DNA from 3 places in the Rhizobium sp. BK312 genome. Region 3 is predicted to be linked to each of the others. Evidence: riboswitches for the same ligand, from Rfam matches in the RefSeq annotation. Region 3 holds a riboswitch; each other region holds the start of a gene.

Region 1 (3,390 bases), on a different contig from region 3:
AATCCTCTTGCTGGGCTCGTCGTCGGCGGCGCAATCGGTGCCGGCTCCGGCGCTCTTGCCGGATCGATGGCCGATTACGGTATCGACGACGATCTCATGAAGCGTCTGGCCGAAACCATTCCGGCGAAGAGTTCCGCGCTTTTCCTCCTGATCCGCAAGGTTCAGCCGGAAAAGGTGCTTGCCGAATTCAAGGGCGAACATGCGCGATTGCTACGCACCTCGCTATCGCCCGAGCAGGAGGCGCGGCTGCGCCAGGTGCTTGTCGACGAGACCTCACCGGCGCCTGAAGCTTCCGCCACCGTCTGAACGTAAATCCGATCTCTACTCCTATCGGCGGCGGCGGCTGTGCTTTCGTCCGGGAAGCACGGGGCTCAGGGATTGAACGGCGCGCTCGCCATTGCCTGCGCGCCTTCCCTAATCGCGCAAATACTGCCATTGTAGGTCATGCGGTCATTCACTAGCGGCAGCAGGGAGAGGGCAAGCCCCGGACGGCCATTGTCAGCACACGTTTCCAGGCGAAAACTTGCGCGATGACCGATCCTGTAATTCGTCAAAGCCAGCTGCCGTCAAAACCCAAAACATCGCTGATTCAGACCAAACGCGCGGCGCTGCAGGCGCTAAGGGTCATGATCGCGTGCACGATCACCTACGCCATTTCACAGCATCTCCATCTCCAGCAGGGCTATTGGGCCGTCTTCACGGTACTGATCGTCATGCAGGCGTCGGTGGGCGCGACCGCTGGAGCGGCTTTCGACCGGCTGGTTGCGACAGTCGCAGGCGCCGTGCTCGGAGGTGTTGCGGTATTCGTCACGCCGCAGGAGCCGCTTGCGATTGGCATTGCCCTGATCTGCGTCGTCGGCGTTTCAAGTTTCGCGGCGGTGCGCGTGCCTCGTCTGCGCAATGCCGGACTGACGGCCGCGATCGTCATGCTGACACATTCCGCCGCCGTTCCCGTCGAGATTTTCGTGATCGATCGCATTGCCGAAATTACCCTGGGCGGTGTCGTCGGCGTGCTCGCCAGCCTGTTCATCCTGCCGACGCGCTCGCGGACTATGGTTTTGGATCGCTTCGGGTCGGCACTCGATGTCATGGCGCAGATCTTGCGAAGGCTTGCAGTCGGGGTCGAAAAGGGCGAGCCTGTATCGGCCACCGAGGCAAATATCGCCCTGCGTCAGTCCTTGATGGCGACGGAAGCGCTTTTGACCGACGCGCAGCGCGAGCGCGCTTTCTGGCTGACACGACAGGGAATTTCGGAGGCCATTCCCCGTTCGCTCTGGCGCATCCGCAACGACATGACCTATCTCAGCCACATCGTGGAAACACCTTTCCCGCCGGCGATTGTCGAAGCGATCGGGCCGCAGGCAGGCGGAATGCTGGAGGCACAGGCCCGCTTTGCGGAGACATGCGGCCGGGCGTTGCGTGCCGGTGGTGAAATCGATCCGGATGTGCTTTCGGCAGGCGACGCGGCTTTCGACGCCGCGTTTAGCACTCTTCAGACTTCGGAGGCTGCCCAGTCGATGGGATTTAGCGAAACGGGCCGGTTGTTCGGTCTCGATTTCACATTGCGACGCATGCGCCAGAATTTTCTCGATCTCGCCGACCGCATCCGCGAAAGCAACGTCAATTGAAAGGCTCCAGCCTGTTTTTGGCCAGTCCCAAGTCTCTGCGTTGGGTGCGATGGTCGACATCCATCAACATGGAAATCCGATTGAGGCTGTCGAAGCAGTTGACGCAATTTTAACCGAGGATACTATATATAGTGTTCGAGGTTCTTCTGATTCGCAAGGATTGGAGGCTAAGATGGGAATCCGGTCGGCGAGCATGATGATTGCCAAGCCGGAGCTGCCCCCGCAACTGTGAGCGGCGAGCATTCGTTTGATGACGTCACTGAGGCCTTGTGTCTTGGGAAGGCAGGACGAATGTTATGACCCGCGAGCCAGGAGACCTGCCTTGAGCAATAACGTCCACGGGCGGGGTGTCCGACTGGCGAGCGATGGTTCATGCGGCAGGATCGCCGTCATCGCTTCCTTGAAGACCCCGCATGAATAACTTCGGGGTGAATCCATGTTCTTGAGTATTCATAGTCGCCCGCGCGAATGACGGCCGCTGAAATGCGTCCGGCCGCCGGCTAGGCTTGCCTCCACTTTTCACCCGCCGAGCGGGCATCATCCGATGCTCGAGCGATTTTCTGTGCCCATCCATACGAGGATACCTCATGAGCATTACCGTCTACAGCAAACCCGCCTGCGTCCAGTGCACGGCAACCACCCGCGCGCTTGATCGCCAAGGCATCGACTACACCATCGTCGACGTATCGACCGATGCCGCCGCCTATGAGCTGGTGCAAGGTCTCGGCTATCGTCAGGTTCCGGTTGTTGTCGCCGGGGAACTGCATTGGGCCGGCTTCCGTCCCGACATGATCAGCACCCTCGCTTAAGGATCCGGGCGGTGGGCGAGATCGTCTATTTCTCCAGCCGATCGGAAAATACCCATCGCTTCGTTGTCAAGCTCGCATTGCCGGCTGCTCGTATCCCGCTTGTCGCGGGCGACGAGTTTCGTGCGACCTCGCCCTACGTTCTGATCGTCCCGACCTATTGCGGCGAAGGCGGAAAGGGGGCCGTGCCCAAGCAGGTGATCCGCTTCCTCAACGATGCGGGCAACCGTTCGAACATCCGCGGAGTCATCGCCGCGGGCAACAGCAACTTCGGCGCGACCTATGGGATCGCCGGCGACATCATCTCTGCCAGATGCCAGGTGCCGTATCTCTATCGGTTCGAACTTCTGGGCACGGATGAGGATGTCGCCAATGTCAGACACGGATTGGAACGATTTTGGACACGCTAAGCTCTTCTTTGTCGCGGGATTCGGGCGAAAAAACGCAGAGCACTTTTTCTGCTCCCACGAATGATCGGCCAGCCAAGGCCGCGGAAATGGCCTTGGATTATCACGCACTGAACGCCATGCTGAACCTCTATGACGAGCACGGAAAAATCCAGCTCGACAAGGATCGCATGGCGGCCAAGCAGTACTTTCTCCAGCACGTCAATCAGAACACGGTCTTCTTCCATAACCTGAGGGAAAAGCTCGATTACCTGGTGACGGAAGGCTACTACGAACAGGAGGTGCTGGATCAATATTCCTTCAATTTCGTGCGCGATCTCTTCGATCACGCCTATGCGAAGAAGTTCCGTTTCCCGACTTTCCTCGGCGCCTTCAAATACTACACCAGCTACACGCTGAAGACCTTCGATGGAAAACGTTATCTCGAGCGTTATGAAGACCGCATCTGCATGGTCGCGCTGACGCTGGCGCAGGGCAGCGAGCAACTTGCCCGCGATCTGGTCGACGAGATCATCTCCGGCCGGTTCCAGCCGGCAACGCCGACCTTCC
Region 2 (3,390 bases), on a different contig from region 3:
CTTCAGTGCCTTGCCGGCCACCCGCTCGATCTCGCTTGCCGCCAGCCCGCCGGGCCGCAGCAGGCGCATCTCGCCATCCTCAACCTTGACGATGGTCGACTCCACGCCGACGACCGAAGCCCCGGCGTCGAGGATGAGCGTGATCCGCTCTCCGAGATCGTCGTCCACATGATCGGCGCTGGTGGCGCTGATCTTGCCCGAGGTATTGGCGCTCGGTGCTGCAAGCGGCCGATCAAAGGCGCGGATCAGCTCGCCGGCAAAGCCCTGGGGCACGCGGATGCCGACCGTGTCGAGGCCGGCGGTTGCCAGCGGATGAATGCCGCTATCGGGCTGGAGCGGCAGCACCAGCGTCAGCGGCCCGGGCCAGAAGGCTTCCGCGAGCTTGCGCGAGATGGGGTCGAAGATCGCATAGCGCTCGGCCATGGCGAGATCGCTCATATGGCAAATCAACGGATTGAAGCGCGGCCGGCCCTTCGTCTCGTAGATCCGGGTAATGGCGGCGGGATTAGTGGCATCGGCGGCAAGCCCGTAGACCGTCTCCGTCGGCAGCCCGATCGGCAGACCCTCGGCAAGGGTCGCCGTCGCCACTTCTATTGCCATTTGCGGATGTTCGAGAATGTCTATGTGTCGTGCCATGGCCTGCCTGCTTGCAGTTCAGGCCGTTTCTTATGCTCTTCGAGTTTTCGGATCAATCGTCAAAGCTGGCGAATGATGTCGCGGAGCTGCTCGTTGCGGGCGCCGAGGAGAAGAACATTGCGGATGGCGATCTGCGGATCGTGGGTGTGGAACAGCACGCCGTTGCCTCTGACGTCGCGATTGATCGTCAGCTTCTTGTCTTCCGTGTCCTTGTCCGGATGGATCGCGACGGCGAAATACATCCGCGAATATTTGAGGCTGATGTCTTCGAAGAAGTTCTCTTCCTGGCCGATCCGGGCGAAGAAGTTGGCGATATAGAAAGCCCAGTTCACGTCCTCATAATGCGCGAACTGCGTCCGCGCCGCGGTCACGTGGCAATAGCCGAGATGCGGCGTGTCCTTCAGCGTGTGATGAAAGATGAGCTTCGGGAAGCGGATGGACCTATGGAAATTGTTGAGCCGGTCGTGGGTCTTCTCGCCGGCGTCCCTGAGCTTCAGCGCCGTATGTTCGGCCACCTGTTCGTGGGTGAGGTATTCCCGCTCTTCCGCCAGCCAATGCGGCCTGTTGCGGTTGATACGGCCGGTGCGCAGGAATTCGGTGTACCCCGTCGTCGATACCGGCTGCGCCGGTTCGGGCTCGGCGGGCTTCCCAGCGTCGAAATATCTGAGTTTGGCCATGCCGGATCTCGCTATAAAACTCTTTGGCGATATGATGAACCACGGAGCTTGAGCCGAGCTTGATCGTGCCGGATTGAAGGCGCCCCGATAGCGGCTCCGTTGGCGCTTTCTGCCGCCCAATTGTTCCCCTGATTGCCGGCCATTCGCTGACCTGTCGCAATCAGGATAAAGCGTCATTGGCGGAATGGATATGCGATGCTTTGACCATCTCCGATGCAAGCGCCCAAGTAATTGAATTGCCTGTCAATATTCTCACGCTATGCAACCGTCCTATCGTCCGGTTTCACCTGTCGTCAAATTCGAAGCCGATGTCGCATTGCAGCGCAGCGGCAGACGCGGCCGAGAGCTATGATGATATCAATCTCAAGGTGCCGTCTGCTAGGGAGACGGAGAATTGGGAAGCCGGTCAAAATCCGGCGCTGCCCCCGCAACGGTGGTGGAGTGAGGCATGGCGGATAAAGCCACTGGGCCGATTGGTCTGGGAAGGTGCCATGGGGTCCTGGCAACAGGGCCGCTCCAGAGCCCGGAAACCAGCCTTGGGCACATATGGTTTACTGACCGCGGCGGGCGGTCGGGGGATTGCTTTCGGCCGTTCCCAACGGCCTTGCATGTCCTCTGCTCGTCTTCCGGTATTGCGCAAGGATAGGCAAATGGATATCGGCAGCAAAGTTCTGCGGCAACTGAAGAACCACCGGACGGGTTTCAGCCTGGAGCAACCCTTCTACACTGATCCGGAATACTTCAAGCTCGACATGGAGACGATCTACTATCGCGACTGGCTGTTCATCGGCCATGATTGCGAAGTGCCGCGTGCGGGCAATTACTTCACCGTCCAGATCGGTGATTATCCCGTCGTCATCGTCCGTGGCCGCGATCAGGTCATCCGCGCCTTCCACAATAGCTGCCGTCACCGCGGCTCGCGCGTCTGCACGACCGAGCGCGGATCGTCGGCAAAGCTCGTCTGCCCGTATCACCAATGGACCTACGAACTCGACGGCTCGCTACTCTTTGCCCGACAGATGGCCGAGGATTTCGACAAGAGCCAGTATTCGCTGAAGCCGGTTCACTGCGAAAGTGTCGGCGGCTACATCTTCATCTGCCTCGCGCAGAACGCTCCCGATTTCGCGCCGGTTCGCGCCACGGTCGAGCCCTACATGGCCCCGCATCGCATCAGCGAAGCCAAGGTCGCCTTCCAGAGCACGATCATCGAAAAGGGCAACTGGAAGCTCGTCTGGGAAAACAACCGCGAGTGCTATCACTGTGCGGCCAATCACCCCGAACTCTGCCGCACCTTCCCGGAAGCTCCGACGGTTACCGGCGTGCAGGGCGCGATGAGCGATCCCGTCATCACCGAGCACTGGGCGCGCTGCGAAGCCGCAGGCCTGCCGAGCGAATTCAAGATCTCTCCTGACGGACAGTTCCGCACCGCCCGCATGCCGCTGATCGAAGGCGCCGAAAGCTACACCATGTCCGGCCAGAATGCCGTCAGGCGGCCGCTCTCGCCCGACGTGACGATCAACGGCATCGGCACCATGCTGCTCTTCCACTATCCGACGACATGGAACCACATGCTCGGCGACCACGCGATTTCCTTCCGTGTCCTGCCGATCAGCGCCGAGGAAACCGCCGTCACCACGAAGTGGCTCGTTCACAAGGATGCGGTCGAAGGCGTCGACTACAATCTCGAGGAACTGACGCACGTCTGGACCGAAACCAACGATCAGGACCGCCGGATCGTCGAGGAAAATGCCTTCGGCATCCGCTCGCCTGCCTATGAGCCCGGTCCCTATTCGGAAATCCATGAAGGCGGCGTCATGCAGTTCGTCGAATGGTACACGACTTTCATGATCAACCGGCTGCAAGGCGACCAGGCCAAGCTGTCGGCGGTTGCCTGAGCATGAACATGGCCGTCTCCCTTCCGCATCGCCATCTCGACCAAATGCAGCCTTGGAGCGACAGGCAGCATCTGCTCGAATGTCTCTCAGTCACGCCCGAAGCGCCCGATGTGATGACCTTCACCTTCGGGTCCGATAAGGACAACTGGTTCCGCTATCTGCCGGGCCAGTTCGTGACGCTG
Region 3 (3,390 bases):
ACCGTCTCTCCACGCGGAGAGGCAAGGCGCCCACAAATGTCGGTAGGAGGCCCCGGCAGCATCGCGGCGGACGCAATCCGGCATGCCTCGCATCCGGGTGCGTAGGCTTTCCCATGCACCTTGCCGTCGGCATCCTTGTAGGTGATGCAAAGGACGGGCAGGGAGCCATCCGGAAGCCGGTACTGGGCAAGCTCGATCGGGGATATTTCGTCCGCGGTTGCGACGATCGGTTGATGGGCGAAGCCGACGAGCAACAGCGCAACGGCGCAAAGAATGCGCGCGCTCCACTGAAATGTTCGCGAAATCGTCTTCCGCATGCTTGTCCCCACCACCGCATTCGCGGATAAGGTTTCAGTCATAGGGCAGGCCTATCACAAGCGCAATGCGTCAATTCGTGCCGCGATGCCGCCGCAGTGCCGATCGATGAGAAGCATATAAACTATTTTTAGAGATCGCATGGTATCTCGTAAGGACTTCGACCATGCCGCCGCAGCTCATCTATCGCGGCGCGTTGCGAAGACTGGGAATCGCCATGGAAGTCGAAACACATCTGATCTCGCTAATACGTGTCCTCGGCCAGGTGGCGATTATTGTCTATGCCTATTCCTGGGTCATCCGTATCGTCGAGCGCGGCGCTTTGAAATCCGTGGCCGTCGGGCTGTTGTTCGGGCTGGTCGGCATCCTGTCCATGGGCGATCCCATCCAATGGATGCCAGGTGTGATCCAGGATGGCCGGTCGATCCTCCTTGTCCTTACGCCAATCTATGGCGGCCTTTTGGGAACCATTGTCGCTGCGGCGATGATGGCGCTGTTTCGGTACATGGTGGGCGGCATGGGCGCGGTGGTCGGCGTGGCCGGCATCGTGATCGTTGCAATCGCCGGCTATGTACTCACTCTGCTGCCGCGGCAATGGACCGGCACGGGATGGCGGCGATCGGCTCTGTTCGGTCTGGCGACCTGTTCATCCATTGTGGTTGTTTTCCTTTTTCCGTGGGCGGTTGCGCGCGCCCTTCTTATCTCGGCAACACTTCCGGTAACGATCGTCAATATCCTCGGTGTCATGCTGTTGTCGGATCTCTTGCAGCGGGAGCAATATCGCATTGGCATCCAGCGCGCGCTGGAGAATGAAGCGAGCCTCGATCCGCTGACAAGGCTTCCCAACCGCCGGGTGCTGCAGCGCGAAGGCGATCGATGCAGCAAGGAAGCGGGCATGCGGCGTATCCCCTTCTCGATCATCATGCTCGATATCGATCACTTCAAGAAGATCAACGACAGCTGGGGCCATTCCTTCGGTGACACCGTTCTGGCGCGATTGGCCGACGTCATCAGGCAAACCGTGCGCAAGACCGACATTGCCGCTCGTTATGGCGGTGAGGAGATCGTCGTGCTGCTGCCCAACACCGATACGCGGGCTGCGGCTGCCGTCGCGGAGAAAATTCGCAAGGACATCGAGGACACAACCCTGATGTTCGAGCAGGAGGCCGTCCATGTCACGGTCAGCATCGGCATCGCCTGCTCCCTCGAACCGACGACGGATTTCAAACATGTGCTTGAGGCCGCCGACAAGGCGCTTTATCGCGCGAAGGCGGGCGGGAGAAATCGCGTGGAACTGGCGGAGGCCGTATAGGCTCGCCGCCTTTCCTTCTCATGGGCATGGCGTGCTCTGTCTCATTTCTATCCAAGCGTCCTTGACGGAACGGGGCAGTCCGGAATAACTGGACGTGACGGTTCCCCAAGGAAGACTCCGCGGGGATTAATAGGGAACACGGTGAGGATGACCCAAGCGGGACCTAGACCGTGGCTGCCCCCGCAACTGTAAGCGGATTGCCGATCATCCGGGAATGACCAGCCTGCTGGTTCCTTCCTGAGGCTTTGAGCCACGCCACTGCAAGCATGCTTGCGGGAAGGCCGATGATCGTCAGATATCCGCAAGCCAGGAGACCTGCCGTCGATCACGATCCAATCAGCCGGGCGGGGATGCTCGGAAAGGACAGAGAATGATTGACCTGCGCCTTCGACATTATCCGACACCTATCGGCCTTGATTGGGATCTCCGCAGCCGGCGGCCGTCTTTCTCAGCGCGATCGCGCTGACGCCGCCCCGTTTCCTTAATCCTATCGAGACCTTTCATGCGCCATTTTTTGACGACCATTGCATTTGCACTTGGGCTGACCGGTTTTGCCGGCTCCGGTTTTGCCGCCACCCAATATCCTCTCACCATCGATAATTGCGGTCAGAAGGTCACTTTTGAAAAGGCTCCGGCCAAGATCGTTTCGATCGGCCAGGGCATGACTGAAATCCTCTTTTCGCTCGGCCTTGCCGACAAGATTGCCGGAACGGCGGTCTGGGTCGGCCCGGTTCTGCCGCAATATGCCGAGGTCAACAGCAAGATCCCGCGGCTTGCCGATAACGATCCGAGCTTCGAATCCGTCGTTGGCAAGGCCCCGGATCTCGTCGCTGCCGAATTCGAATGGCATGTCGGCGCGCAGGGTTCCGTCGGCACACGCCAGCAATTTTCGGAACTCGGGATCAACACCTATGTTGCTCCGACCGATTGTGTCGCCAAGGTCAATACCGATGGCGGCGATGGTGTGCGCAAGGAGCTTTTCACGATGGATCTGGTCTATCAGGAAATCGTCGAGCTCTCGCAGATCTTCGACGTTAGGGATCGTGGCGATGCCCTGATCGCGGATCTGAAAAAGCGCGAGGCGGATGCAGTCGCTTCGATTGCCGCTGCCAAGGCCAAGGATCTTCCGATCGTGTTCTGGTTCTCCAGCAAGGAGGTCAATGGCGATGCCTATATCGCCGGCAAGAACAGCGCGCCGGCCTATATCCTGAAGACGCTCGGCGCCAGAAACGTGGTGACGACGGAAGAAGAATGGCCGATGGTCGGGTGGGAAACCATTTCGCAGGCCAACCCGGCCGTGATCGTCATAGCCACCATGGACCGCCGCCGCTATGCGGCCGACGATCCGAAGGTCAAAGTCGATTTCCTCGAAAAAGATCCAGTCACCAGCCAGCTCGACGCCGTTAAGAACAAGCATTTTGTCATGATGGATGCGCAGTCGATGAACCCGACCATCCGCACCATCGACGGCATTGAAGTATTGGCCAAGGGCATCAAGTCCTTCGGCCTGGCGCTGTAAGATATGGGTCTCGCCGCAAAACGCAGGACATGGTGGGCGCTCTTGGCGCTCGCCATGGCTGCCGTCATTCTTCTGACCTTCATGATCAGCCTCGCCGTATCGATCGGCGAGATTTCGATCCCGCTGTCGACCACAGTAAAGGCCGTTTCGAACCGGTTGTTCGGAACGAGCTTCGAACTCAGCCGGATCCATCAGGGGATCGTCTGGGACTATCGCCTGAGCCGCGCGCTCGTTGCTGCAAGCA

The links. A riboswitch is a leader RNA that binds a small molecule or an ion and turns the genes downstream of it on or off. The one in region 3 is predicted to bind cobalamin.
Region 1: linked by a shared signal. The riboswitch ahead of nrdH (glutaredoxin-like protein NrdH) and the one ahead of FHT85_RS13705 (ABC transporter substrate-binding protein) in region 3 are both predicted to bind cobalamin.
Region 2: linked by a shared signal. The riboswitch ahead of FHT85_RS09510 (aromatic ring-hydroxylating oxygenase subunit alpha) and the one ahead of FHT85_RS13705 (ABC transporter substrate-binding protein) in region 3 are both predicted to bind cobalamin.

What each region holds. Positions count from the first base shown of each region.
Region 1 covers NZ_JACHZP010000007.1:281,917-285,306, reverse strand. The annotation lists gene FHT85_RS21170 (DUF1269 domain-containing protein) at 1-306, shown strand, start outside; gene FHT85_RS21165 (FUSC family protein) at 531-1,628, shown strand; cobalamin riboswitch at 1,750-1,968, shown strand; gene nrdH (glutaredoxin-like protein NrdH) at 2,216-2,437, shown strand; gene nrdI (class Ib ribonucleoside-diphosphate reductase assembly flavoprotein NrdI) at 2,449-2,844, shown strand; gene nrdE (class 1b ribonucleoside-diphosphate reductase subunit alpha) at 2,931-3,390, shown strand, end outside.
Region 2 covers NZ_JACHZP010000003.1:193,357-196,746, forward strand. The annotation lists gene FHT85_RS09500 (L-threonylcarbamoyladenylate synthase) at 1-636, opposite strand, end outside; gene FHT85_RS09505 (DUF6656 family protein) at 696-1,313, opposite strand; cobalamin riboswitch at 1,663-1,867, shown strand; gene FHT85_RS09510 (aromatic ring-hydroxylating oxygenase subunit alpha) at 1,964-3,208, shown strand; gene FHT85_RS09515 (hybrid-cluster NAD(P)-dependent oxidoreductase) at 3,211-3,390, shown strand, end outside.
Region 3 covers NZ_JACHZP010000004.1:311,158-314,547, forward strand. The annotation lists gene FHT85_RS13695 (hypothetical protein) at 1-317, opposite strand, end outside; gene FHT85_RS13700 (GGDEF domain-containing protein) at 482-1,627, shown strand; cobalamin riboswitch at 1,709-1,965, shown strand; gene FHT85_RS13705 (ABC transporter substrate-binding protein) at 2,130-3,146, shown strand; gene FHT85_RS13710 (FecCD family ABC transporter permease) at 3,150-3,390, shown strand, end outside.